One region of the Caproicibacterium amylolyticum genome, then DNA from elsewhere that is predicted to be linked to it. Evidence: predicted binding sites of a transcription regulator. Region 1 holds the regulator's gene; the other holds the start of a gene.
What was found. Region 1 encodes Rex, which represses fermentation and respiration genes when NADH is low (regulators of the CRP and FNR family bind a similar motif). Its sites were predicted from a motif close to ATTGTTAANNNNTTAACAAT; they were not measured.

Region 1 (14,845 bases):
TTCCACAAAAATTCCGTATGGCTCAATGCTGCGCACAATGCCGCCAACGGTTTCTCCGCTGTGGAAATGTGCGGCGTTTTCCTCCCATGTGCCTAACAGCTCCCGCTGGCTCAGTGTAATTCTGCGGCCCTCTATGCTGCGAACAACAGTGCGGATGTCCATGCCGGTTGTAAAACGTTCCCGCGGGTGGTCAATGCGGGAAACACTGATGGCATCAATCGGCATCAGTGCAACAATCCCACAGCCAATGTCCATAAATGCGCCAAACGGTTCCAAATGCGTTACACGGGCATCCAGCACATCTCCGGGCAGCAGCTTGCTCAAGCAGTCTCGCCAGCAGGATTCTTGCGCGGCACGGCGGGAGAGCAGGGCAGTAGTGCGGCCGCTTTCCTCCGAAAAGCCGGTTATGTAAAAGCAGACTGGCCGGTTCACGCGTGAAAGAAGCGCAATATCGCGCACAGTACCTTCACGGATTCCCATAGCGCCCTCCTCCCGGGGGATTACGCCCTGCATGCAGCCAAGGTCTACAATCAGGTTGTGGCCGCTGTCACACAGAACTGCGCGGCCTTCCAAAATCTGACCGGCCCGTGCGGCTTGTGCCAGCGCTGCGGGGCTGCGCAGTGCCGCACGGTTTTCTGTTTTATCTATCCGCCAGCCCTCGGGTTCGTATCCAAACATTTGACTACCTCCTTTTTGCCGATACTTTTTACTTATATGCAGCGAATGCCCCGTGAATGACGATGGACAGGGCTTGCATTTACAGAAAGGATTCTGTACAATAAAAAATGTATATTTTCTGTCTTAGAAGACGGAGAAAGAAATCTGCAGGTTTTTCTGCGGAATATTTTACAAAGGATGAGTAATGAAAATGCAGTTAAAGAAACGTTTGGCGGCCGGTGCAGTAGCTTTGGCAGCAGCATTGACCGTAACAGGATGCGGCGGTACAGCCTCCAGTTCTTCTTCACAGGCAAAAGCTGTGTCCAGTCAGGCAAAGAGCACATCACAGGCCGCTTCCTCCGCAAGCTCCACAGGGCTGCGGGCAGATGACGGCAAAAAATTGGGATATCAGTTGGGAAAACCGGCTGCCGGCGAAGAAGTAGCAGTGTTGGAAACTACGATGGGCACTATTAAGATTCGTCTGTTCCCAGAGGCTGCACCGAAAACCGTGGAAAATTTTAAAGGACTGATTCAGAAGGGCTATTACAACGGCCTGACTTTCCACAGAGTCATCAAGGACTTTATGATTCAGGGCGGTGATCCAACTGGTACCGGTACCGGCGGTAAAAGCATTTGGGATAAAAGCTTTGAGGATGAGTTTAACGCAAACCTTGTCAATCTGCGCGGTTCCCTGGCTATGGCGAACAGCGGCTACAACACCAACGGCAGCCAGTTCTTTATCAATCAGGCGCCGAAGGTGAGCAGCAGCACCTGGAGCCAGGTCAATACTATGTATGAGCAGCTAAAAACCTATGATAAGAGCCAGTGGCCGCAGATTGCGCAGCAGCAGTACAACATTCTTGACCCGAACAAGCTGACGGATGCTTATAAGGCTTTGTATGAGAAGCAGGGCGGAAACCCGAATCTGGACGGTGCGTACAACGCATTTGACCCGCCGCGCGGTCATTCTGTTTTTGGGCAGGTTTATGACGGTATGGATGTTGTCGATAAAATCGCGGCGGTAAAAGTAAATGACAGCAACAAACCGGAAACTGCTGTAAAAATCACAAAAGCAACTATTGAAAAATATCAGGGATAGTGGTATCCTTTAGAGAAAAAGAGCGAATACTGAAACGGAAAGGAAGGATACAAAATGGCAGAAGTGATTCATGCGGACGCGGCGAAATTTTCGGAAGTCCTGAAAGAGAACAGAGTCGTACTCTGCGATTTCTGGGCTACATGGTGTAGCCCCTGCAAAATGCTTGGGCCGGTCATTGAACAGCTTGCAGAGGAGTACAGCGGCAAAGCAGCTGTAATGAAAGTAGATGTTGATGAAAATCAAGATCTTGCGGCACAGTTCAATGTCATGAGCATTCCAACGGTTTATGTTTTCCGTGACGGGAATCCGGTTGACAGCAAGGTGGGAGCACTGCCCATAATTGATTATCGAAAAATGCTGGATGCAGTCTTATAAAAACCATACAGAAAATGACTCGCGGCGGATGCAGACTTTGGCGCGGGTCATTTTTCTGTTCAGCGGCTTTTTCTTGACAAGCACAGGTTCTTCGCGATATAATCATAGTAATTGTTTTTTGTCGGGATGAGGCAAAAAAGAGAGAATTTTTAAGCGTATGGAGGATGTTATGGCAGCAAAATATATTTTTGTTACAGGCGGTGTCGTTTCAGGACTCGGAAAAGGAATTACGGCGGCGTCCCTTGGCCGTTTGCTGAAAGCACGTGGTTTGCGTGTCACAATGCAGAAATTTGACCCTTACCTGAATGTGGACCCGGGTACAATGAATCCTTTTCAGCACGGTGAAGTCTTTGTAACAGACGACGGTGCCGAAACCGATTTGGATTTGGGTCATTACGAGCGCTTCATCGACGAAAGCCTTTCGCAGAACAGCAACGTTACCTCCGGACGCATTTATTACAATGTCATTCAAAAAGAACGCAATGGTGACTACGGCGGTGGCACTGTGCAGGTGATTCCGCACATTACAAACGAAATCAAAGAACGGATCTCCGCCGCGCGTGACAATGTCGATGTTGCAATCATTGAAGTCGGCGGCACCGTCGGCGATATTGAAAGCCAGCCGTTTTTAGAGGCCATTCGTCAGTTTGCAACAGAAGAGGGCCGCGAGAACTGCATGTTCATCCATGTAACGCTGGTTCCGTACTTGAACTGTTCCCACGAGCACAAGTCCAAGCCGACGCAGCACAGCGTGAAAGAACTGCTCTCCATCGGGATTCAGCCGGATGTGATTGTTTTGCGCTCTGAGCAGCCGATTGGCGATGACATTAAGAAAAAGATTGCACTGTTCTGCAACGTTCGTCAGGACTGCGTGATTGAAAATTTGGATTTGCCGCTGCTTTATGAAGTCCCCTTGGCCCTGCGTGATGAAAAACTGGACGAGATTGTCTGCCGTCGACTGGCGCTGGATACCCGCGGACCGGACTTGTCTGACTGGATCAGCATGGTGCACACAGCGCTTTCGCTGACAGACAGCGTCAATATCGCTTTGGTTGGCAAGTATGTAGAACTGCATGATGCATATCTCAGCGTTGCGGAAGCACTGACACACGGCGGCATTGGCAACAATGTCAAGGTCAACGTACAGTGGATCGATTCTGAAAAAATTACAGATGAAAATGTGGCTCAAATTTTGAAAGATGCTGACGGTGTGTTGGTACCGGGCGGTTTTGGCGAGCGCGGTATTGAGGGCATGGTGGTTGCCATTCACTGGGCACGCGTGAACAAGGTGCCGCTGTTGGGTATCTGCCTTGGCATGCAGCTTTGCATCGTTGAATATGCACGCAACGTTATGGGCATAAAGGATGCAAATTCTGCTGAATTTGACCCGCAGAGCAAGAATCATGTCATTGACCTGATGCCGGAGCAGAAAGACGTTGAACAGCTTGGGGGTACTATGCGTCTGGGCAAATATCCCTGCAAGTTAACGCCCGGTACATTGGCAGCACGTCTTTATAACAATGAGCCGCTGATTTATGAACGCCATCGTCACCGTTTTGAGGTCAACAATGACTATCGCACCCGCATGGAAGAGGCAGGTGTGACCTTTGCAGGCAAAAGCCCAGACGACCATATTGTTGAGATGATGGAAGTAGATTCCAATTCATTCTTCATCGGCAGTCAGTTTCATCCAGAGTTTAAGTCCCGTCCGAATCGTCCGCACCCGCTGTTTAAGGGCTTGATTGCTGCTGCAAAAGAATATAAAGCGAATAGGGAATAATGAAAATAGCAAGTGGCGAAGAATCACTTGTAGATATTGATAAGTAAAAAGAAGCTGCTGCAGAAAATTTTCTGCAGCAGCTTCTTTTTGTAGATTTTATTTTTTTGTTGGTTCGTGAGAGGCTTCCGGATTGTTGCTGATACGGTAACATAGCGTCAGCAGGCTGTCATTCAGATGCACATTTTCAACAACAGCATCCGGATATTTCATAGTGATATCATAGTGACTGAAATTCCAGTAGCTGTGTATGCCGAGGGGGTACAGCCGGTCAACCGTAGCTTCCACCGCAGTGCGGGGAATGCACAAAGCAGCCATTTCAGGCTTGTTGTCTTTGCAGAAATCCTCAAATGAGGCAGTGTTCAGTACTTCCATTCCACGTATTACAGTCCCAACTTTTTGGGGAGCATTGTCAAAGATACCAATCAGCTCAAAGCCCAGCTCCTCAAAGTCCATGTGGGCTGCAATGGCACGCCCAAGGTTTCCGGCACCAAAAAGCACCGTGCGGTAGTTGTGCGCAACCCCCAGAATTCGCCCAATTTCTGCAGCAAGCTGCTCCACAATGTAGCCGTAGCCCTGCTGACCGAAACCACCAAAACAGTTCAAATCCTGCCGAATCTGCGAAGCGGTTAAGCCCAGCTTTGCGGAAAGTTCAGTAGAGGAAATGCGGGTTACACCATCTCGTTTCAGCTGATTTAAGAAGCGGTAGTATCGCGGAAGTCGGCGGATTACGGACATAGAAATATTTTCACGTTTAGGCATAAACGTACCTTCCTTCTGCGAAGCAGCCGACTGCTGCTCCGGAGGCGGCGCATATTGCGCGCGTACTCAATTTAAATTTAATGGACCTGAAATCACAGTAGTGCGTTCAGACGAACCGCCACTTCTTTCAGGAATGTTTCGGTATCAACCTTACGCTTGTTTTTCAGTGTGGAGAGCTGATACATATCGCCGGTCATGACGCCTTCTTCAATAGTCTGAATGGCGGCCTTTTCAAGTTTACAGCCAAAGTCGGAAAGACGGGGCAGATTATCCAGCTTGCCACGTTTTTTCAGTGCACCTGTCCAGGCAAAAAGGGTAGCAACGCTGTTTGTACTGGTGGTTTCACCTTTCAGATATTTATAGTAGTGACGCTGCACAGTACCGTGTGCTGCCTCATATTCATAAACACCGGTCGGGGAAACCAGTACGCTGGTCATCATGGCAAGGCTGCCGAAAGCAGTTGCCACCATATCGCTCATCACATCGCCGTCGTAATTTTTGCAGGCCCAGATGTAACCGCCTTCACTGCGGATAACACGTGCAACTGCATCATCAATCAGGGTATAGAAATAGGTGATGCCGGCTTTCTCAAATTTGTCTTTATACTCTGCATCAAAGATTTCCTGGAAAATATCCTTGAAGCGGTGGTCATATTTTTTAGAAATCGTGTCTTTTGAAGAGAACCAAATGTCCTGCTTGGTGGTCAGTGCATAACTGAAGCAGGCGTGCGCAAAAGAGGAAATGGAAGTGTCTAGATTGTGCTGTCCCTGAATAATGCCTGCACCATCAAATTTATGAATGGTTTCGCGGGTTTCTTTGCCGTCCTTGTCGGTTACAACCAATTCTGCTTTTGCACCAGCGGGTACGGTCATTTCAACGTTTTTGTAAAGGTCGCCGTAAGCGTGGCGGGCAATCGTAATTGGCTTTTTCCAGGTTGGAATGAACGGTGTCACACCTTTTACCAGAATCGGAGCACGAAATACGGTACCGTCCAGAATTGCACGAATCGTGCCATTTGGGCTTTTCCACATCTGGTGCAGATCATATTCCTTAACACGTGCAGCGTTTGGGGTGATGGTGGCGCATTTTACGCCCACACCATATTTTTTAGTTGCCTCTGCGGCATCCACGGTTACCTGATCGCCGGTTTCGTCGCGATGCTTCAGCCCGAGGTCATAGTACTCCGTCTTTAAATCAATGTAGGGCGTAAGTAAAATGTCTTTAATCATTTTCCAGATAATGCGGGTCATTTCGTCGCCGTCCATTTCGACCAGCGGCGTTTTCATTTGAATTTTATCCATAAAGGATTACCTCCGAAGTGTAAAGACTGCCGAAAAATTAAAGGACAATATATTTAATCAGTCCAAGTAAAAGCAGATGGGCGGGGTAAAACACATAGAATGCCCATTTATTTAGCTGAGGGCAGCTTTCGCCGCCGCGTCTGCCATTATAAAGTACTAAGGGAATCAGAGCCAGCAGGACACACAGCTGCATCAGAGTAAACGGAACGGCGTGTAAACTGCGGTAAGAGAAACCAACTGCCATAATAACTGCTGCACCCGCAAAAACGAGTGCCTGTGCACGGAAGCTACCGCGGAAAATCCAAAAAATCAGTGTAAATACCACACAGAAAATTGGCCAGTCACCGATTTGCGTCGCAACTGCACAGATCAACACCCCAAGCAATTTCAAAACCGGATTGGAAATTTTGTCAAAGGCACAGACAGCCAGCAATGCAAAGAACAGTGACCAAATCATTCCCATTCTAAAGGTCAGCGTACCCGTTTCGTAAAACGAAAAGCAAGGCCAGGAAATCAGAGCAAAAACGCCGAGCCGCAGCAAATATTTTCGAACGCTGTGTGTGTGGCTGTAACCTTCTACAATGAAATAGCACATACAGGGTGCGGTTATTCTGCCGAATGCGTGGAGCGTAAATCCCAGCGCGGAAAAAGTAGGCAAAAAAGCCCATGCCACATGATCGGCAAACATACAGGCAATGGCAAACCATTTGATGGTGCTTGCAGACAGACCGTAATTGCGGTGTGACGATGTTATTCTGCAGTCGGCTGTATTCATCCGTTCTGCTGTTTGGTGTAGTTCAAGAGACCGCCTGCCAGAATCATGTCACGCTGACGGTCGGTAAGCTGTGCGTTTGTGTGAATGGTAAAGCCTTTTGTTTCGTCTTTAACGGTAATCGGCTGACCGGCTTCCAGTTCTGCACGGATGTTTGGCATGGAAAGGTCGTCCATCTGGTCAATACGGTCATAATCCGCCTCATTTTCAAAAACCAGCGGCACAATACCGGCATTTACCAGATTCGCACAGTGGATACGCGCAAAACTTTTCACCAAAACCGCTTTGATGCCGAGGTAAAGCGGAACCAGTGCAGCGTGCTCACGGGAGGAACCTTGTCCGTAGTTCTGGCCACCGACAATAATGCCCTTGCCGTATTCTTTTGCGCGGGCGGGGAATTCCTTGTCACACACCGTAAAACAAAAATTGGAGAGGTAAGGGATGTTGCTGCGATAAGGCAGAATCTTCGCGCCTGCAGGCATGATGTGGTCGGTTGTGATGTTGTCGCCGACTTTCAGCAGTGCTTTTGCGGCAACGGAATCTGCCAGCGCAGTGGTAACAGGGAACGGCTTGATGTTTGGACCGCGCAGGATTTCCACGTTTTCTGCTTCTTCCGGAGAAGCTGGTGCAATGACCATGTTGTCATTGATCAGGAATGAATTTGGCATGGCGATTGCGTTTTCCTCGCCAAGGGTGCGGGGGTCAGTCAGCACACCTGCAAGTGCACTGGCAGCAGCGGTTTCCGGGCTGACCAGATAAATCTGGCCGTCAGCAGTGCCGGAGCGTCCCTCAAAGTTGCGGTTAAAGGTACGCAGAGAGATACCGGCGCTGTTCGGGGACTGTCCCATGCCGATGCAGGGGCCGCAGGCACACTCCAGCACACGCGCACCGGCGCTGATAATATCGCCCAGCGCGCCGTTTTTGGCGAGCATGTTATAAACCTGCTTACTGCCAGGGGCAATGGCAAGGCTGACGGTGTCAGAAACCGTTTTGCCTTTCAGGATAGAAGCAACACGCATCATGTCGAGATAGGAGGAGTTTGTGCAGGAACCAATGCAGACCTGATCGATTTTCATACCAGCCAGTTCGCGGATGGTTTTCACATTGTCCGGGCTGTGCGGGCAGGCTGCCATTGGTTCCAGTGCGGAAAGGTCAACGGTAATTTCTTCGTCATAAACCGCGTCCGGGTCAGAGACAAGGGGCTTCCAGACTTCTTCACGGCCCTGTGCGGCAAGGAACTGGCGGGTTACTTCGTCACTGGGGAAGATGCTGGTGGTGGCACCAAGTTCTGCGCCCATATTGGTAATGGTGGCACGTTCCGGCACAGTCAGGGAAGCAACACCTTCGCCTGCGTACTCTACAATTTTGCTAACGCCGCCCTTAACAGTCAGCACCTGCAGGACTTTCAGAATCACGTCTTTTGCACTGACCCATGCAGGGAGCTTTCCAGTCAGATTAACACGCAGCATTTTCGGCATATTAATATGGTAAGCACCGCCACCCATGGCAACAGCAACGTCCAAACCGCCTGCACCCATTGCCAGCATACCGATGCCGCCGCCGGTGGGGGTGTGGCTGTCGGAGCCAATCAGTGTTTTGCCAGGAATGCCGAAGCGCTCGAGATGAACCTGATGGCAGATACCGTTGCCGGGGCGGGAGAACCAGATGCCGTGCTTTTTGGCAACAGTCTGGATAAACCGGTGGTCATCCGCATTTTCAAAACCGGTCTGCAGCGTGTTGTGGTCAATATAGGCAACACTTTTTTCGGTTTTTACACGTTTAACACCCATGGCTTCAAATTCCAGATAAGCCATTGTGCCGGTGGCGTCCTGTGTTAGTGTTTGGTCAATTTTCAGGCCGATGTCGCTGCCAACGGTCATTTTGCCGGAAACCAGATGCTCCTGAATGATTTTCTGTGCAATGGTCAGTCCCATTTTACGAAGTCCCCCTTTGTTTATGCAGAACACATTGCCGTTCTGTTAATAACAGCCACAGAAAAGGCATCTGTGCTTTTTACAATATGCTTTCATCTATTATCTACAAAAAATGTTGATTTGTCAATCCGTTCACAAATGGAATCTGCAAGCGGTGCGCAATAGAAAAGCACTTTTCATGTATGAAATGCTGAATTCTTGCACAAAATCGTGCTTTGTAAAAAATTCTGCAGGAAGCGTGCATGTATCTACCCTTTTTAAAAAGCGAACGGACGCTCAGAAATCTGTGGCTGGCAGTGCAATTTTTCTTTTTTTATGGTATACTGATATACACTTCCTGCGGCGCTGTGAAATTATACATATTTTTTTACCTCTGCGGCAGACTAATGCCACGGGGGTGAGAACGTGAAAACGTATAAAAATTATACATCCATGCTGGCACAGGATGAAGATGCTGAAGAAGAGGAAGAAACGCGGGACAATTATGCTGATGCGGGCGCAATCGTAACCGGCAGCGGGCACCATACCATCCACTGCCTGACGATTATTGGTCAGATAGAAGGACACACTATTTTGCCAAGTTCCAGTAAAACCACCAAGTATGAACATGTAATTCCGCAGTTGGTCGATATCGAAGAGGACAGCAAAACCGAAGGACTTTTGATTTTGCTCAACACTGTCGGCGGGGATGTGGAAGCGGGACTTGCACTGGCAGAGCTGGTGGCAAGCATGACAAAGCCGACGGTCAGCCTTGTGCTGGGCGGGGGGCACAGCATAGGAGTTCCGCTTGCTGTGGCGGCAAAGCACAGCTTTATTGTACCCAGTGCAACCATGACCGTTCACCCAGTACGTATGAACGGCCTGATGCTTGGGGTGCCGCAGACAATGGATTATTTTCAGCGCATGCAGGAACGCATTACGCAGTTCGTGACATCAAACAGCCGGATTTCACCGGAACGTTTTATGCAGCTTGCCATGAATACAAAGGAACTGGTGATGGATGTGGGTACCGTGCTGGACGGTGAAGACGCCGTGCGTGAAGGGCTAATTGATTCACTGGGCGGCCTTTCGGATGCGGTGAACTGCTTATATGACATGATCGACAGCCGAAAGAAAAAGGATACAAAAGCAGGGAAGTCTGCAAAGACAGCAAAAAAGGCGCACAAGTAAAATAGGCGTGCCGTGCTTTCTTTTTTCTGCAAAACTTTTGCAGAAATCTCTGCTATAATTATTTTAGACTCATTTTCAATCACTTTTCCGCATTTGCTGCGGAAAAATTACATAAACGGGGAGTATCGAAATTGGCACAGAAGAAGACAGCACGTTCACAGCCTGCAAAACGGCAGGCTGCCAAAAAACCGCCGCAGCGGCAAAAACAGACGGGAGGTCGCCGCACGGCGGAACGCTCGACACGGGCACAGCGCCCAACCAGAGCTGAGCCGCACCCGGTAAACCGCAGGACACCGGAAGCGGAACGGCAGCAGCGCCAGACTGCCGCAATTCTGCTCTTTGCGCTGGCAATCTTTTTGTTTTTTGTTGCTGTTATTCCGGGGGTACATGTTTGGTTAATGCTGCATCATCTGGTGCGTGGACTGTTTGGTGTATGTGCACTGCTGTGGCCGTTGCTGCTGCTGTATGTTGCCTTTTCCACTGCTTTTGAGCGGCAGGGTGACACCATGGGAACCAAAGTAGCGCTTTCGGCTGCGTCCATCGTTTTACTGTGCGGTGCGGTAACAGCATTTGGTGTTTCCAACGGCGGAGCAAACGGAACCTTTGGGGAACAGTTGCTGGCACTGTTTAATGCCTGCAAGGACAGCGGCGGAGCTGGGCTGGTCGGTGGCCTGCTGGGGCTTCCGCTCACGGCAGGATTGGGCAAACCGGGCGCCTGCATTGTCCTGCTGCTAATGCTGTTCGTTTCCCTGATGCTGCTGACTGGTACTACGCTGGTGCGCCTGTGGCGAGGAATTCAAAAACCTGCACAGGCAGTTGGACAGGTAGTCGGCACCGTACGGGAAAGCCGAATGGAGGCGGCGCAGCAGAAACAGCGCAGCCGCAGCCGAGAAATTGACATTCCGCTGGATGATGAAGGCATGCCGATGCACCCGGTACAGACTCCTGTACAGGTTCCGGAAGAACAGCCGAAAGAAAAAGGGGCAGAGAAGCGTTCCCGCTTGAAAGAAATGTTTGGCGGCGGAAAAAACGAGGCTTCCCACAGTACAGCGGTGCCGCCATCCGCTATTGTTGAAAAGAAATCGGTGCGGCGTGAAGCACCTTATGCAGAAGAATCCGCACCAATACCTGCTTCGGTGCAGGAAGACGGCAGTTCCGCACAGGCAGCTGCAAAATACATGGAGCGCGTGCAGAAAGAAGAAAAGGCACAGGGAAAAGCAACCGTTGCTGTGCAGGACAAGGAACTTTCTACAGGTCTGCAGCAGGCACAGGACGGCTATCACACACCGCCGGTTTCCATGCTGGAGGCGGCGGCCATGCCGGATTCTGCGGCGGTGCAGCAAGAGCTGCAGGTTAACGGTCAGCAACTGGTGCAGGTGCTGCACAGCTTCGGCGTTTCCACTAAAATTGTGGATATCAGCCGCGGCCCGTCTGTTACCCGCTATGAGCTGCAGCCGGCGGCCGGCGTAAAAATCAGCAAAATTACCAATTTGGCGGATGACATCGCGATGAATCTGGCGGCTTCCGGTGTTCGTATCGAAGCGCCGATTCCCGGCAAAGCGGCAGTTGGCATTGAGGTGCCGAACAAGCAGAAAAGCATTGTCCGCATGCGCGACCTTGTGGAATCCAACGCTTTTATTACAGCAAAGAGCAGGCTTACTGTCTGTCTTGGGCGTGATATTGCCGGTGCACCGAAAGTGGCTGACCTTGGGAAAATGCCCCATTTGCTGATTGCGGGTACTACCGGTTCCGGCAAATCCGTATGTTTGAATTCCTTTATTGTCAGCCTGCTGTACAAGTCTACGCCGGAGGACGTCCGTTTCCTGATGATTGACCCGAAGGTGGTTGAACTTTCCGTTTACAACGGCATTCCACAGCTTTTGGTTCCGGTTGTGACCGACCCGCGCAAGGCCGCCGGCGCATTAGGTTGGGCGGTTACTGAAATGCTCAAACGCTATAAAATTTTTGCGGAATTTAATGTGCGTGATATTAAATCCTATAACGCGATGGCATCGCAGCACGGCTTTGTAACGGAAGACGGCCTGCCAATGGACCGCATGCCGCAGATTGTAATATTTATTGAAGAACTGGCGGATTTGATGATGGCCGCACCGAATGAAGTAGAGGACAGCATCTGCCGTTTGGCACAGATGGCGCGTGCCGCCGGTATGCATCTGGTGATTGCCACCCAGCGTCCAAGCGTTGATGTTGTTACCGGCCTGATTAAAGCAAATATTCCAAGCCGAATTGCGCTGTCTGTTTCTTCGCAGGTGGACAGCCGCACAATCATCGACACCGGCGGCGCGGAAAAGCTTTTGGGCAACGGCGATATGCTGTTTTCGCCGGTCGGTGCACAAAAGCCGGTGCGTGTGCAGGGTGCGTTTGTCAGTGACGGCGAAATTGAAAGCATTGTTGAGTTTATCAAAAAGTCGCAGGAGCCCGGCTACGACCCGGCTATTGCGGAGGAAATTGAAAAGAACGCCGTCGCCGACAAAAAGGACAGTGCTCCTGCCGCGGAGGCGGATACCGACCCCATGCTGGAGGAAGCAGTCAAATGTGTTGTGGAGGCTGGTCAGGCTTCTACTTCACTGCTGCAGCGCCGCCTGCGTTTGGGCTATGCGCGTGCCGGCCGTATTGTGGACCAGATGGAGCAGTTGGGCATTGTCGGCCCGCATGAAGGCAGCAAGCCGCGGCAGGTATTGATTACTTATCAGCAGTGGCTGGAGCGCAGTATGAACGCGAAAGCACCTGCTGAGCAGGCAGAAACCGGTAAAGCAGCCGGTGATGAATAACTGAAAATGGAAAGGACAGAAACCGCATGAAAACAGTGAGTATCGACCGCTTTGAGGGCACTCTTGCAATTTGTGAGGATAAGGACGGCAGATTCTTCGGTATTGAAACTTCTGAACTGCCGCAGGGGGCAAAAGAAGGCACCATTTTAAAAATTGATGATGCAGAGGGCACACTGTCTATTGATGAGGAAGAAACAACCCGTCGCCGTAAAAAAAATGCGCAGCTGCAAAAAGATGTTTTTGGCGGCTGATAAAAAGTCTAAAAATTGTATATATTTTCCATTTTGTTCCCATACTCCAGTCAGAAATCAAATGGAGGTACTTACAGATGAAATGGAAAATATGGGAACGTGCGGTGGCAATCGGATTGATTTTGTCGCTGGCGTTTAGCTGCACCGGCGTGATTGCCGCAAGTGAAGATATCCCCAGCCGGGTACTGAGGCTGCATGTGCTGGCAAACAGCGATTCCACCGCAGATCAGGCTTTAAAGCTGAAAGTTCGTGACCGTATTCTAAAGGACAGCAGCGTGTGGTTTACCGGTGCGGCCACGCGGGATGAAGCGGAAGCACAGGCGGCAAAGCACCTAAAGGATTTGCAGCAGCAGGCAGTGGACGAGCTTCGCCGAAATGCCTGTCAGGACAGCGTGTGCGTTTCCCTTGAAAATACATGGTTCCCAACGCGGCAGTACAGCAATGTGACACTTCCTGCCGGTACTTATCGTGCTCTGCGAGTAGTGATCGGCAAAGGGCAGGGGCACAACTGGTGGTGTGTGTTGTTTCCGGCGCTGTGCCTGCCTTCGGCAGAACCGGAAAAAAAGCTGGATGATGTGCTGACAAAGCCGGAGGAGCAGCTGACCGGCTGCCAATATCAAATTAAATTTAAAACAGTAGAGCTTTATGAAATGCTGGAAAATTGGCTAAAAAATGCAGCGTAGAACGCTCGGAAAGCAACAGAAAATAATCTTTTAAATCAACTGCTACAAAAGCAGCGGCGGTGCAAAGGTGTACCGGCCGCTGCTTTTGTGGATTTATGACGGGAGGAAACAGAAATGCTTCATCTTTTGTTTGGCAGAGCCGGAAGCGGAAAAACCTGGACCCTGCGGGAGCGTCTGCGGCAGCTTGCGGCGGACGGACAGGAAAATTTAGTGCTGTTGGTACCGGAGCAGGCTTCTTTTGAAAACGAACGCGCCATGTTGCGTCTGCTGGGGCCAAAGGACGCACAGTGTGTGCAGGTGTACAGCTTTTCCCGTTTGTGTGATGCGCTGACCCGGCGCTATGGCGGCGGCGCAGGACGCCGGTTGGATGACGGTGGTCGGGCAATCCTGATGAGTCAGGCGTTGGAGCAAATCAAGGATACCCTGCAGTTTTACCGCCGCAGTGCACAGGGTACAGAACTGGTACATATGCTGCTGGATGCGAACACGGAGTTTAAATCCTGTGGTATCGGGCCGGAAGAACTGCGAACAGCTGCTCGTGCAGCAGAGATGCCACTGCTGGGACAAAAATTGACGGAACTTGCACGCATTTTGGACTGCTACGAAGCACTGGTAGCGCAAAGTTGGCTTGACCCGCAGGATGACCTGACCCGCGCTGCCGCCTGTCTTTCCGTGCACGATTTCTTTGCGGATTCCTTGGTGTACATAGATGGGTTTCAAAGCTTTACCAAGCAGCAGTATGGCCTTCTGCGTCCCATGCTGCGGCAGGCTGCCGAAGTGACAGTGGCTCTGTGTGCGGATGAACTTGCCGACCCGGAGCAGGGCATGGGTGTCTTTTCAATCGTGAAGCAGACCGCTGCCGGATTAATGCGTGCAGCAAAAGAAGAAGATGTGCGGGTAGCATCGCCGGAAAAACTGCCGGACGGTGCGCGCTTTGACGCGGAAGACTTAAAAACACTGGAAGAAAATATTTACCGTACAGAAATAAAATCCACTGGTGTGAAAGCAGAGAATATTTTTCTCTATGAAGCCGCTGACCCTTATGAGGAAGCGGCTTACGCGGCTGCGGCCATTCGGCATCTGCTGGCGAATGGCTTCTGCCGTGCGCGTGACATTGCGGTAATGGCGCGCGACATTGACAGCTACCGTGGAATTTTGGATACCGCTCTGGATACTTACGAAATTCCGTACTTTATGGATGAAGCACGGGATATTACGCATGAACCGCTGATGCGTTTTGTGCTTTCTGCTTTTGCGGTGGTGCGTACCGGA
Region 2 (14,845 bases), 1.4 Mb from region 1:
GGGAAAACGGCGGCTTTGGGTCATGCTGCAGAGGACTTCTTTTTGGGCAGATGTATATGTCATGAAAATTCTCCTTGTCATTTGAATGATTCCAGTATAAACGAATTTTGCAGTTCTTGCAATGCAGGAATCAAAAAACAGGACAGCGTTCCGTCCATCCGGCGGAACTCGCTGTCCTGTTTTACTATGCTCTTTACAATTATTCTTTCAGCATATCTCGGTACATCCGAATATATTCATTTGCGGATTTGCCCCAGCTCATGTCGCAGTGCATGGCTCGCTCCACCAGAATATTCCAGCCTTCCTTGTCACTGTAACCCGCCAGCGCACGGCGAACTGCATTGTCCATATCGCCGCTGTCATAAGTATGGAATGTAAAACCATTGCCCACACCATCGCCGCTGTCCTGAATTGAATCTTTCAAACCGCCGGTTTCGCGCACAATGGGAATGGTGCCGTAGCGCAGTGCTATCATCTGCGAAAGGCCGCACGGTTCGCTCTTACTCGGCATCAGGAAGATGTCCGCACCAGCGTAAATCTTTCTGGAAAGCTCCGGCACAAAGCCATGGCACGCGCACAGCCGTCCCGGGTAGCGGTTCTGCATATCCTGAAAGAACTTTTCATATTCCCAGTCGCCGCTGCCCAAAACCACAAACTGCATGTTGGTTTCCTGCATCAGGTGGTCCAGGTCCTCTTTTACCAAGTCCAGCCCCTTATGGGAAACCAAGCGAGTCACCATGCCTACCAGCGGCACTTCCGCATCCTGCGCAAGGCCAAGGCGCTCCTGCAGAGCGCGTTTGTTTTCTGCCTTGCCGGAAAGGTCCTCCGCTGTGTAGTTTGCAAAAATATCCTTATCGGTTTCCGGGTTGTAAGCTTCCGTATCGATGCCGTTCAGGATGCCGGAAAGCTTCCACTCGCGCTGTTTCAGGATACCGTCCAGACCGTGCGAATACCACGGGTCAAGAATTTCTTTGGCATAAGTCGGGCTGACCGTTGTTACACGGTTCGCAGTTTCGACTGCGCCCTTGAGCATATTGACACAGTCATCATACTCCAGAATCGGCAGGTCGCTCTTGGGAATTCCCAGAACATCCTCCACCAGTTCTTTGCCGTATTTTCCCTGATACTGAATATTGTGAATGGTCATCACGGTCTTAATGCCGCGGTACCAGTCGTTGTTTGCATAAAAGATGCTGTAGTAAATTGGCACCATGGCGGTCTGCCAGTCGTTGCAGTGAATGATATCCGGCTTAAAGTCGAGGTAGGGCAGCATTTCCAACGCTGCGCGGGAAAGGAACGCAAAGCGCTCCGCATCGTCATAGTGGCCGTACAGCCCCTTGCGCTTAAAGTAATACTGATTGTCGATCAAGTAATAAATCACGCCGCCCCAGCGCGCTTCAAACACGCCGCAGTACTGGCGCCGCCATGCCACCGGCACGGACAGACTGGTGACGAACTTCATGGTATCCCGCAATTCCTGGGGGATTTCCTCATACAGCGGCATGACTACGCGGCAGCCGATTAAACGCTGACGCAGTGCCTGCGGCAGAGAACCAGCCACATCTGCCAGTCCGCCGGTCGCGGCAAACGGCCGCGCTTCACTTGTGCAATATAAGATCTTCATGAAAAATCATCCCTTCCATTTTTATCTGCCGGCTGTGCCGGTTTCTTCTGGTGGTCAAACCACGCTGCCCTTGTTGATGAACACCGGATAGGACTGAAAGCCCATCAACGAGCGCTCATCTTTAATAATGATATCCTTATCCATAATGACATAGTCCAGCTTGCAATCCTGGCCAACCTTGCTGTCCTGCATAATCACACAGTTGCTGACTTTAGAGTTCTTGCCAATATGCACGCCGCGGAACAGCACACAGTTTTCCACGGTGCCTTCAATAATGCAGCCGTCTGCAATCAGGCTGTTGGCTACTTCGCTGCCAAGGCCGTAGCGGGTAGGCATATCATCACGCACCTTCGTGTAAATTGGGCGGTCCGATGTGAACAGTTCACTGCGCACCTTGGGCTGCATCAGTGCCATATTGGATTCAAAGTAATCGTTCATGCTGCAAATTGAGCGGATAAAGCCCTTAAATTCATAACCGTTAAACCGGTAATTGGGAATGTTGCGCTGAATAAAGTCCCGTTCAAAGTGGTAAAGGTTGCGGCTGACACAGTCGGAAACCAGTTTCATCAGCAGTTCTCTGCCGATTATCATCATGGGCAGACCGTAGTTGCAGGCACCATCCTCATTCGGCTGAATCAGAGCATCCCGCACCATACCGTCAGGGTCAACCTCATAGGCAACCGGTGCGGCGTACTTTTCCGGAATGTGTCCGTATTGGTATGCAACTGTAATATCCGCGCCGCTCTCAATGTGAGAGGCCAAAATCTTTTTGCAGTCAATATTGCACACATAGTCGCTGTCCGTCAGAAACACATACTCCTCATTTGAGTGGGAAAGAAAACGCATAATGGACGCAAGGGACTCAATGCGGCTGTTATTTTCCGCATTGCCGTTAGAAAACGGCGGAAGAATGAACAAACCTTCACGCTTGCGTGAAAGATCCCACGCTTTTCCGGAACCAAGGTGGTCCATCAGGGACTGATAGTTGCTTTTTGTAATCACACCGACTTTGTTGATACCGGAGTTTACCATATTGGAAAGTGCAAAGTCAATCAAACGGTAGCGGCCGCCGAACGGCACGCTGCCCATGGTACGTGTTTCTGTCAGTTCCCGAATCTTCTCGTCGTGCATATTCGAAAAAATAATGCCAAGCACATTATTTGCGTTCATTGCTTCTGTGCCTCCTCTGCCATTGTTTCTGCGTCCACCATTGCTTTTGGCGGCACAATCATTCCCGGCTTGATTACACAGTCGCTGCCAACCACGGCAACGCCCCAGTCGTCCTTGTTTTCCATGTCCTCCGGGCGCTGGCCGACCACCGCGTTTTTGCCGATAACGGAGTTTTCTGCAACGATTGCGTACTGCACCACCGCGCCCTCCTCAATGCGTGTGCCGGGCATAATAATAGAGTCACGTACCACGGCACCCGGCGCAATGTACACGCCGGAGAAGAGAACAGCAAAGTCAATTTCTCCATATACATTTGCACCCTCTGCCACCAGTGAATTCTGCACTTTTGCATCCTTGGAAATGTAGTGCGGAGGCATTACCGGGTTGCGGCAGTAGATTTTCCAAGTATCCTCAGACAAATCCAGCGGCACGTTGGGGTTGAGCAGATCCATATTGGATTCCCACAGGCTTTCCACTGTGCCAACGTCCTTCCAGTAGCCCTCAAAGGGATAAGCAAACATGCGCTCGCCGGACTCCAGCATGGCGGGCAAAACGTCATGGCCAAAGTCATTGCTGCTCTTCGGCGTAGCCTCATCCTCCTCCAGATACTTTTTCAGCTTGCTCCAGGTAAAGACGTAGATGCCCATGCTTGCCTTGTTGCTCTTTGGCTTTTTGGGCTTCTCATCAAATTCGTAAATCGAATCGTCCTCGTTGGTGTTCAGGATACCAAAGCGCGGCGCTTCCGCCATTGGGACTTCTATCACCGCAATCGTGCAATCCGCATTTTTCTCCTTGTGGTACGCAACCATCTTGGAGTAATCCATTTTGTAAATATGATCACCGGAAAGGATGACAACATACTCCGGGCTGTAGCGCTCTATGTATGGAATATTTTGGTAAATAGCATTAGCGGTTCCCTTGTACCAGTCAGACTTGCGGCTGCGCTGATACGGCGGAAGCACACGCACACCCGCGTTCATGCTGTCCAAATCCCATGGCTGGCCGGAACCAATATATTCGTTCAGTTCCAGTGGCTGGTACTGTGTGAGCACACCAACTGTTTCAATACCTGAATTGACACAGTTTGAAAGTGGGAAATCAATGATGCGGTATTTGCCGCCGTATGGGACTGCCGGCTTTGCCAGCTTTTTTGTCAGCACCCCAAGCCGACTTCCCTGGCCTCCTGCCAGGATCATCGCCACAACTTCTTGTTTAGGCAACATGGTTTAGTTCCTCCTTAGAATATACTCTTCTGCTTTGGCAAATTTTTTGCACTTTTTATTGTAATGACACCGGTACTTGTTTTACCGGCGCTCTTGCTGCTTCTTTTGGCAAATCTGGTTTTTGCGCCGCCCTTTGGGAGCAGCTTTTCTGCTTTGTGTTTCAGATAAATTGTAGAAAGCGGCGGCAGACGCAGGTTTATGGACTGCTCCATACCATGCATGGGAAACTCTTTCTCGCTGATAATATTGCTGCCATTTTCAATGCCGCTGCCGCCAAAGCGGCTCCAGTCTGTCGAGAAAACTTCCTCATAAGCGCCGTCATACGGCACACCGATTCGGTACTGTTCGCGCTCGACCGGAACGAAGTTGCAGACTATAATGATCTCATCCTTTTCTTTGTTGAAACGACGGAAAACAATCACACTCTGTTCGCAGTCATCGCTGCTGATCCACGAAAAGCCATCCCAGTTAAAATCAATTTCCCACAATGGCGAATTTTCCAAATAGAAATGGTTGATTTCCTTAAAAAAGCGATGCTGTGCAGCATGCTGCGGATACTGCAGCAGCAGCCAGTCCAGCTCCTGCTCATAGTTCCACTCAATAAACTGCCCCAGCTCCGTTCCCATAAACAGCAGCTTCTTTCCGGGATGTGCCATCATATAACCCAGAAACGCACGTACGCCGGCAAACTTTTGCTCTGCGGTTCCGGGCATTTTATTCATCAAGGAACACTTGCCGTGCACAACTTCATCATGGGAAATCGGTAAAACAAAATTTTCCGCAAAAGCATAAAAAAATGAAAACGTGATGTCATTCTGATTATACTTTCTGCCAAGCGGGTCCAGCGCCATGTAATGCATCATGTCGTTCATCCAGCCCATGTTCCACTTGTAGTTGAACCCTAAGCCGCCCATATAGGTCGGCTTACTGACCATCGGCCAGCTGGTGGATTCCTCCGCAATCATCATGGCCGTTGGGAAGCGGGCAAAGACTGCTTCATTCAGCTTCTGCAGAAACGTGATGGCCTCCAGATTTTCACGGCCGCCGTCCTTGTTCGGCACCCACTCGCCGGCTTTCCGGCTGTAATCCAAGTACAGCATAGAAGCAACCGCGTCCACGCGAATACCATCAATATGGTACTTTTTAAGCCAAAAGACTGCACTTGAAATCAGGAAACACATGACCTCCGGCCTGCCGTAGTCAAACACAAGCGTACCCCAGTCTTTATGTTCCCCCTTGCGCGGGTCTGCATATTCATAACAGGGTGTCCCGTCAAACCTGGCAAGCCCAAAAGCATCTTTGGGAAAATGTGCAGGCACCCAGTCCATAATGACACCAATGCCGGCTTCATGGCACACATCTACAAAATGCATGAATTGTTTTGGTGTTCCGTAGCGCGAAGTGGGAGCAAAGTAGCCGGTCACCTGATAACCCCAGGAACCATCAAACGGATATTCGGTTACCGGCATAATTTCAATGTGCGTGTAACCCATTTCCTTTACATACGGCACCAGTTCCTCCGCCAGCTTGTCATAACTGAATACGTTGCCGTCCTGATACCGACGCCAAGAACCAAGATGCATTTCATAAATATTGACCGGATGGTCATAATGCTCCTGCTGTTCCTTGTGTTTCTGCCAAGCTGTATCACTCCAGTGAAATCCGGTAATATCATAATATTTACTGGAAGTACCGGGGCGGGTATCGTAAAAGTAGGCATATGGGTCACTTTTCTGGACTTGGCTGCCGTCAGCAGCTGTCACACAGAACTGATAGCGCTCGTACTCCTTCAGTGGGAAAGGAAGCCACGCTTCCCACACGCCTGCGCTTACCTTTTCCATCGGACATCGCATTGGATCCCATTCGTTGAAATCGCCAACCACGGAAACAGTCTTTGCATTTGGCGCCCACACGCGAAAGACAGTCTGTGTTTTTCCATTGATTTGCCCACAGTGTACGCCCATATATTCATAAGCCTGTACATTCGTTCCCTGATGGAACAGGTATAGTGGCAGACTGTCCCTTTGTGTTTCGCTTTTTTGCATATGTATCAGCTCCTTCAGGTGTGGGAATTTAGTAATGTTTTATAATGTAATAATACCACAAAAACGAGGAATTTCAATACTTTTATGAAAATATTGCAGAAGTTGTCCCAATAAAGAGCTGTTATTTTGTTTACTTTGTTACAAAATCCACTCATTTTCAGCCCTAATGAAGTTTCGCATAGCTACTAGTATACCGCAGGGAGATGAAAAATGCGGTCATTTTTCGTAAAATGTATTAAAAAAGCAAAAAAATAATAAAAATTTTTCAAGTTCAAATGAAATTTCCGCATATATAAATATGAAAAACACCCCCGAAAATTTGGCAGAACCAAAATTTTCAGGGGTGCTCCATTGCTTTATGCTTACTTATCTGTTACAGACAAGATTACAGTTCAGCAAAATATTTAATTGTACGAACCATCTGGCTGGTGTAGGAATTCTCGTTATCGTACCAAGAAACAACCTGTACCTGATAGGTGTCGTCGTCAATCTTAGTAACCATTGTCTGAGTAGCATCAAACAGGGAACCGTACTTCATGCCGATAACATCGGAGGAAACAATCAGGTCCTCGTTGTAGCCAAAGGACTCGGAAGCAGCAGCCTTCATAGCAGCGTTGATGGATTCCTTTGTAACGTCCTTACCCTTAACAACAGCAACCAGAATTGTTGTGGAACCTGTCGGCACAGGAACGCGCTGTGCGGAGCCGATCAGTTTGCCCAGCAGTTCCGGAATAACCAAGCCGATTGCCTTAGCAGCACCAGTGGTGTTCGGAACAATGTTCTGTGCGCCGGCACGTGCACGGCGAAGGTCGCCCTTACGCTGCGGGCCGTCCAGAATCATCTGGTCGCCGGTATAAGCATGAACAGTTGTCATGATACCGGAAACGATCGGATAAGTGTTGTTCAGGGTGTTGGCCATAGGAGCCAAGCAGTTGGTTGTGCAGGAAGCAGCAGAAATAACCTGATCGTTCTTGTCCAGAGTCTTCTCGTTAACGGAGTAAACAATGGTCTTCAGGTCGTTGCCGGCAGGAGCGGAGATAACAACCTTCTTTGCACCAGCCTGGATGTGAGCCATGGACTTCTCTTTGGAGGTGTAGAAGCCTGTGCACTCCAGAACAACGTCAATGCCAAGCTTGCCCCACGGGCAATCCTTTGCATCTTTAATTGCATAGATGGTAATCTTCTTACCGTCAACAACAATGTAATCCTCGCCGGCTTCAACTGTATGCTTGTTCTCACCAATCTTGCCGCAGAAAGAACCCTGGGCAGTGTCATACTTCAGCAGGTGAGCCAGCATTGCAGGGCTTGTCAAATCGTTGATTGCGACGACTTCATAACCCTCTGCTTCGAACATCTGACGGAAAGCCAGACGGCCGATACGACCAAAACCATTGATTGCTACCTTAACTGACATTTTAATATCCTCCTTGAAAATAAAAATAAACGAATTCAAATACAGCCTCAAGCGGCTAAATCTATTATATTATTTAAGCAGTCAATTTACAAGTGCTTGTTTCATTTTTAACAAAAAATAACGAAAGAAAGCACGAATTACGCGGCTGCAGGCTTTAAAAGGCAGAATTCAGTACAGCTTTTTATGCGAATAGAAATAGCATTTTGCATTGTATCGCTGACCAAGATACTGTACCAGCACACGTTCCAGCCGTTTTTCCATCTCGCTCTGCGAAAGCGGGCGCCGGTCTTCACGGGAAGCGATGACCGGACGGTTGCCCCGCTGCAGATGCACCGACAGCGCCGGTGCATCTTTCATGACAACCGGACGCACCTCCGGTTCTTCTTCATCTTCCGTTTCACCGGTCAGTTCTTCGCGGGTCATTGGGCGGACAGTACAAAGCGAAATCATTACATATGCAGAAAGCACCAGCAGTACCCACAGCAGACCGGGCGGGTAAGCAGCAGCAGAAACGGAACCGATCTTCGGCAAAACTGACACCACGCAGAACGTTACCGCACCAAATCCAAGTCCAAACAGCCGTCCGCGTGACACCCGCCGCACCTGCGCAGCCATCTGCGCCAGCGACTGCAGCGTCAGCAGCAGAAAAATAAGCGAACCGGTACGCAGAATGTTTTCCAGATTCACCGCTTCCGAAACATTGATGCGGAACTGCAGCACCAGCTCTGCGCAGCACCACAGCGCCGGAATCAGCGCCAGCATGGGATGGGCAGCAAAATAATTCTGTCCATCCGCCGCAAAAAGGCAGCCCTGCAGGCACAGCATCAGTCCCGCCGCAACCGCAAGGATGGTGCAGATACCTGTAGTATACGGGAACAGACCGGTTTTATTCCACGCCTGATAGACGATTGTAATTCCTGTCAGCAGGATACCGGCTGCAATGTAAGCAATACTCAGCACTCTGCCGCTGAACGGCAGGCGCACCATGGTGTGGTCAGTGCGGCATGCAAAGAAACAAACCGCCACACCCACCGCCAGTACGGCACAGAGCAGGATGCTCATGGTTCCAAAGGTTTCTGCCGCAGTGAGTGCAACCAGACGCAGCCCCAGCGATGCAGCCAGCGTAACGCCAAACACAGCCCATGCTAGTTTTGATTTCATGTAGAAAGGACACTCCTATCGTTCGTCAATGGGGATGTAGGGCTTGGATTTCGACAGGGAGCGGTATGCCGGGCGCATAATGCGCTTGGCAGTTTCAATTTCTTCAATGCGGTGTGCACACCAGCCCGCCATGCGGGAAACCGCAAACAGCGGTGTGTAAAGGTCCGTTGGAATATTCAGCATTTCGTACACCAAGCCGGAGTAAAAGTCCACATTGGCACTAATCACTTTGGTGTCGCCGTGAACTTCTTCAAAGACCTTCGGTGCCAGCTTTTCAACCAGCTCGAACAATTCAAACTTTTCCTTCATGCCGTCGTGTGCAGGTGCCAGCTTTTCCGCTTCACTTTTTAGGATAACCGCACGCGGGTCGGACAGGGTGTAAACCGCGTGACCCATGCCGTAAATCAAGCCGGAATGATCCCCTACCTCTTTGTTTACAATTTTAACAAGATAATCATATACTTTTTTCTCGCTGCCCCAGTCGTCCACATGCTGCATCAGGTCGCGCATCATCATCATGACGCGGTGGTTGGCGCCGCCGTGCTTGGGGCCTTTCAGGGAGCCGATACCCGCTGCAATGGCAGAATAAATATCCGTTCCCGTGGAGGAAAGCACACGCACTGCAAAAGTGGAGTTGTTGCCGCCGCTGTGCTCTGCGTGCAGCATCATACACAGATCCAGCAGATGAGCTTCGTCATGTGTGAACTTGCGGTCCGGGCGGATCGCGTCCAAAATGGATTCTGCAATGGACTGGCTGGGATTCACCGGATGGAAGAACATACTCTGTTTGTCAAAGCGCCGGCGCTTCACCTGATAGGCGTAGGTCATAATTGCCGGCAGCTGCGCAATCAGCTGGAAAGACTGCCGCATACTGTTTTCCAGTGAAATATCGTCCGGATTTTCATCATAAGAATAGAGTGCCAGCACGGAACGCGCCAGCTTATTCATAATATTGCGCGATGGTGCCTTCAAAATCATGTCTTCTGCAAAGTTTTCCGGCAGTTCACGGTAAAAGCTGAGCACCGCATGCAGTTTTTCCAGCTGTGCGCTGACAGGCAGTTTGCCAAACAGCAGCAGCCATACAACTTCTTCATAGCCAAAGCGGTCTGCCTTGCGGCAGCCCTCCACAATATCCGCAACATCAATGCCGCGGTAGGTCAAAATGCCTTTGTCCGGTACGCGCTCACTGTCGTTAATTAGGTAGCCATGCACATTACTGATTTGGGTAAGCCCTGCCAGAACTCCGGTGCCGTCGGGATTCCGCAGTCCCCGTTTCACACCGTACAAATCAAACTTTGCCATTGGGATCTGGTTGTTTTCGCGGAATTCACTGCAAAGATCCTGCAGTTCCTTGGAAACCCGTATCGTGCTGTCTTCTTTCTGTTCCAATGTAATCCCCCTCTTAACCTTGTATGAAACGTGCTGCAAACTTACGAAACTTAAGTATTCTTAAACTATAAGTTTACAGCAGCACCGCCTTAAAGTCAAGAGTTTAGCCGCTTTGTGTGCATATTGGCACACAATTTCCTGCATTTTTCTGCTTTTTCTGCAATCCTAAGCCGTTTTGTCAAAAAAGGATGCATAATTTTCTGCGCCGACCTGTAAAATGTATAGAAACCGTCCTGCCACAAAAAGGACCCATAAAATCAAAGGAGTGCTGTAAAGTGAAAGGAACCATTTCTCTGCTGGCGGTATTTTTTGTGCTGCTCCTGCTGCTCCCATGCTTGGGGCTTGGCGGCAGCAGTGCCAACAGCACCAGCAGTAATTCTTCTCATACAACCGCTTCTGCATCATCCAGTGCTGCTTCATCTGCTTCGTCCCCAAAGCCCAGTACAGCAAGCACAGCAGCCACAGCAAAAGTAAGCGGCAAGACCTTTCGTATTCTGGACAAAGCGAGCAGCACAGTACTGACAGTGGACGAGCTGGATTTTGTTCGCGGTACGGTTGCAACAGAAATGAGTCCCGACAGCCCGCAGGAAGCGCTGAAAGCACAGACAGTTGCCGCATATACATACTATTCCCGTTTGCGCCAGCAGCAGAAGCAGAAGCCTGACAGCACTCTGCAGGGTGCCGACTTTTCCTGTGACACCGGGAAATGGCTGATTTACGTGACAAACGACCAGATGAAAGCAAAATGGAAAGAGGACTACACAAAATTCTACAACAATCTCGCGCCCGCAGTAGAAAGTGTTTACGGCAAAGTACTGCGCAGCGGGAATGACCTGATTGACGCGACTTACTACGCCATCAGCAGCGGGCGCACGGAAGATGCCGCCAATGTTTGGGGCACGGCGTCACCCTGCCTTTCACCAGTTGCCAGCCCCGCAGATATTTATGCACCCGGCTACCTTTCCACCGTACAAATGAGCAGTGCACAGTTCCAATCGGCTGCAGCCGGGCTGGGCTGCACGCTTTCCGGTGACGCTTCCACATGGGTTGGCGACATGAAACGAACAGAGTCCGGTATGGTAACTTCCATGCAGCTCGGCGGAAAAAGTGTCAAAGGTACAGATGCACGCACGGCCTTTGGGCTGCGCTCCGCAAATTTCTCCGTCACTTACGCAAACGGGAATTTTACCTTCTCCGTCAAAGGCTACGGTCACGGGGTAGGCATGAGTCAGACCGGTGCGGTGTCTATGGCCGAGCAGGGGGAACCCTACACACGGATTCTTTCGTGGTACTATCCCGGTTCTTCACTTACTGCGGTATGAAATTGCGCGGCTCCACTGTCTGCTTCCTCTTTTCAGCCTAAAATTAAACCTTAGAACTTCCAATAATTACTTTCCGTCGCTTTCTCAGAAAGCGACTAGGGGTGCGGGGGGCAGCGCCCGCCGCAGGAAAGCGCGCTGTATGCTTCCTTTTTCGATATGAAGGGCTTTACAGGATAAGGTCTTAGTGCGCCCCAACCCACACAGCCCTTGAAAGAACTGGTGGAACTTTTACTGAAAGGGCCGCGTTTCTTCGCCGCACTATCCGTTAAACTTATTGGCATAGGCAAAGTAGCTGATGCCGTTTTTCGCTGTAAAAACGCCGTTTAGTTTAGGATCCCGCAAACTCATTGTCGGCATATAAAACAATGCTGCTGCCGGTGCTTCTTCCACTAGACGTTTTTCGGCCGCGTGCAGCGCTTTGTACCGGTCAGCGGTTCCAGCAGCACACTGGCGGGACTTGTCCATCTGCTCGGTAAAAGTCTTGTCTGCCCAACCGGTAATGTTTTGGCTGCTGCCAACCGTAAAGTTTTCCAGCACTGCTGCAGGATCCGCAAATTCTGCAGTCAACTCACTGACTGCCACCTGTACTTTCCCGTTTTTGCAGCTGTCAAGATATGCGCTGTATGGCTGCTGCTCGACCTTGCAGTTAATTCCAAGATTTTTCTTCCACATATCCGCAACTGCATTTGCGATTGTACTGGCCAGTGTAGAAATCGGCACCGTGATGGTCAGCTCCGGGAAGTTTTTCCCATCTGCATAACCTGCGTGCTCTAACAGCAGTTTTGCGCTGGTTACATTTGCCACATAGTCCGCGGCAGCCGTGGAATAGTACGTACCGCCGACTGTACGGAAATCATTTTTTCCGCCGGCATCCGAGTAACCGGCTGGAACAAACGCGGAAGCAGCCGTAAACCGCATTCCGGTCACTGCAGCTGCAAGCGCATCGCGGTCAACCGCTAATGAGAGTGCCTTGCGCACCTGTGCATCCGAAAGTCCATTTACGTTAGTATTGAACTGCAGGCAGGCCGTTGTATTGGTGTTCACTGCATTCAAATCGCCGCGCTCACGAATACGTGCAAAATATTTTACCGGCAGCGGAAAGGTAAATTCACATTCATTATTATCATATGCGGAAAGGCGCGCCTCATCGTCCTCCGCAAGGGAGCAGTTCAGCCCGGATGCCGTAACTGCATCCTTATTATAATAGGTTTCGCTGCGCTCAAACATAATATTTGACTTAATATTCCACTGTGTCAGTTTCATGGGGCCATTGCAGATAAAAGTATCCGGGCTGCGCGACCAATCCTTGTTTTTGCTGACAACATCTTCGCGTAATGGCATAAAGATTGGCTGCACCAGAAGCTGCGGCAGGATATTGCATGCTGCCGTCAGGGTAACAACCAGCGTTTTGCTGTTTTTAGCGGTTACACCAAGGGTTTTCGCATCTATCTGCGTTCCGTTCAGAATTGCAGTACCATTTTTCAAGTACGCAAACAGGTACTTTTGCTGTGCATCATCCAAGGCCACAGCACGCTGCCATGCGTATACAAAATTTTCCGCCGTTACCGGTGTTCCGTCCGACCACTGGGCATCGTCCCGCAGAGTAAACGTCCAGATCTTTTTATCGCTGGAACATTCCGCCTTTGCTGCCTGACCCAAAACGACATTTCCATTGGCGTCCACTTTGTACAAGCCTTCAAACGCTGCAGCAGCGTAGGCATCCGTGTCCGCGCCGGTACTGCGTGCCGGGTCAAGCGATGCCGGCTCCGGGCCTATACTGACATTCACCGCTGCCCCAACAGCCATCATGCGGTCAGCAGGTTGGCTGGAAACGGCTGAACTGGCCGCCTTACTGGAAGCAGCCGACGAGGACTGCGGCACAGATGACACCGGCTTGCTGGAAGTTTTCTCTCCGCAGGCAGTCAGCGTACATGCCGCCACAGCCGCCGCCAGAAAAGCGGCAGTTATTCTTATTTTCATCTATACGTTCCTCCAAGTGCAGGGAACTTTACGCTCCCATTATGGACTGGCCTGCTCATTTGCACGCGCTTTGTATTCCTCGCGTACTTCCGGGGTGGGCTCGACAATAACCTGCCCTGCAGTGCCATCCACGATCAATTCAGCGCCGGGCTTCAACTCCTGAAAAGCCGCACCCAGTGCAATAACAGCAGGCAGACCCATGCTGCGGGCAAGCATTGCGCTGTGCGAAGTAGCACTGCCGTACTGTGAAACAATCGCCAAAATGTTTTTGTGCTTGCTTTGCATAACCTCACTGGGAAGCGCGCGTTTCAAGCAAAGCACAGCCGGTTGAGCCAGATACTCCTCCACATTGGGAATGGAGCAGCAGCCTTGATTCAGGCAGCTGAGCAGGCGGTGGCAAATGTCCAGCATATCCTCACTGCGCGCACGCATATACTCGTCATCCATGCTGGAAAAATGCTCATACAGGCGGCTGCCGTTGTACCATACCGCATACTCAGCAGTTGTTCGGTCTTTCACAATGCTGTCAATAATCGCTTTTTGAAAAGTCTCATCTTCCAACATGATGATATGGATTTGAAAAATAATGGAGTCTTTTTTCCCAACACGTGCGCAGGCATGCTGGTAAATTTTCTGTATCTCCTGTTTGGCGCAGGCACGCGCTTTTTGCAGACGAACCAATTCATATGCAGGGTCGGTGGCACACTCCTTGGATATGGGCGCGGGTTTACGCGCAGCAACAATACACGCCGGGCCAAACGCAATTCCTTTTGAAGCCGGCGTTCCCTGCACAACAAGCATATGCTCACCTGCCTTTCGCTGTGTTTCTATTTTACCTGTTTTACACGCATTTGACAAGCGAAAAAGCAAAAAGGCCCCGCTTTCTAAAAAGCAGGGCCTTTTCTCCGGACACCAAGCGGCGGCGCCGGGAAACCCGGTGCCGCCGCCACGCAAATACAACTACACTTATTTTGTTGAGATTTGTTTTAATTTAGTTTAGAAAAAAGTTTAAGATTACTTTACAGTAACTGCAAAAACCTTGTACTGCTGTCCATTGATAGTCACATAGACACCATAAGCACCAGAAGAAACAGCCTTAATCTTGCAGGTAACAGTGCCATCGGCATTCTTCACAAATCCCTGAGTAGACAGCGCTGCATCTCTCGCTGTGTTGAAGGTGAAGCTATCGATAGCTGTACCAGCCGCAGGAGTAATCTTGAAAGAATAGGTCTTGCCAGCGTTCATAGCAATGTCTGTAGTAGTATCGCACTTGAACGGGCGGTCAACAACCTTGACCTTGCAAATCAGCTGACCATTGACATAAACACCAGTGTCTGTGCCAACCTTACCATTCATGTACATAGCATATTCGCCAGAAGTACCATTCCACAGGCTAGTAGCATAAGCTCTTGTCTGCATTACCTTATCGTTACCAGCAACATAATTAAAGTTAGTAAAGGTGTTACCTGCTGTAACAAAAGTAATCTTCTTAGTTGTGGACTGAACAACTTCAATTG

Region 2: a site for Rex is predicted at 7,572-7,591, ahead of gap (type I glyceraldehyde-3-phosphate dehydrogenase). Genes of this name have one in related genera too.

What each region holds. Positions count from the first base shown of each region.
Region 1 covers NZ_CP060696.1:1,598,176-1,613,020, reverse strand. Annotated here, with positions in the region: gene H6X83_RS07680 (S1 RNA-binding domain-containing protein) at 1-678, opposite strand, end outside; gene H6X83_RS07675 (peptidylprolyl isomerase) at 869-1,756, shown strand; gene trxA (thioredoxin) at 1,811-2,131, shown strand; gene pyrG (CTP synthase) at 2,301-3,911, shown strand; gene H6X83_RS07660 (redox-sensing transcriptional repressor Rex) at 4,008-4,670, opposite strand; gene H6X83_RS07655 (NADP-dependent isocitrate dehydrogenase) at 4,763-5,971, opposite strand; gene H6X83_RS07650 (TraX family protein) at 6,009-6,746, opposite strand; gene H6X83_RS07645 (aconitate hydratase) at 6,743-8,677, opposite strand; gene H6X83_RS07640 (ClpP family protease) at 9,110-9,847, shown strand; gene H6X83_RS07635 (DNA translocase FtsK) at 9,979-12,639, shown strand; gene H6X83_RS07630 (DUF3006 domain-containing protein) at 12,666-12,890, shown strand; gene H6X83_RS07625 (stage II sporulation protein R) at 12,968-13,573, shown strand; gene H6X83_RS07620 (PD-(D/E)XK nuclease family protein) at 13,688-14,845, shown strand, end outside.
Region 2 covers NZ_CP060696.1:208,545-223,389, reverse strand. Annotated here, with positions in the region: gene H6X83_RS00945 (hypothetical protein) at 1-63, opposite strand, end outside; gene glgA (glycogen synthase GlgA) at 200-1,624, opposite strand; gene glgD (glucose-1-phosphate adenylyltransferase subunit GlgD) at 1,679-2,794, opposite strand; gene H6X83_RS00930 (glucose-1-phosphate adenylyltransferase) at 2,791-4,017, opposite strand; gene glgB (1,4-alpha-glucan branching protein GlgB) at 4,032-6,062, opposite strand; gene gap (type I glyceraldehyde-3-phosphate dehydrogenase) at 6,448-7,476, opposite strand; gene H6X83_RS00915 (hypothetical protein) at 7,645-8,637, opposite strand; gene H6X83_RS00910 (citrate synthase) at 8,653-10,026, opposite strand; gene spoIID (stage II sporulation protein D) at 10,302-11,348, shown strand; gene H6X83_RS00900 (peptide ABC transporter substrate-binding protein) at 11,607-13,328, opposite strand; gene H6X83_RS00895 (phosphoenolpyruvate-utilizing N-terminal domain-containing protein) at 13,368-14,129, opposite strand; gene H6X83_RS00890 (beta strand repeat-containing protein) at 14,343-14,845, opposite strand, start outside.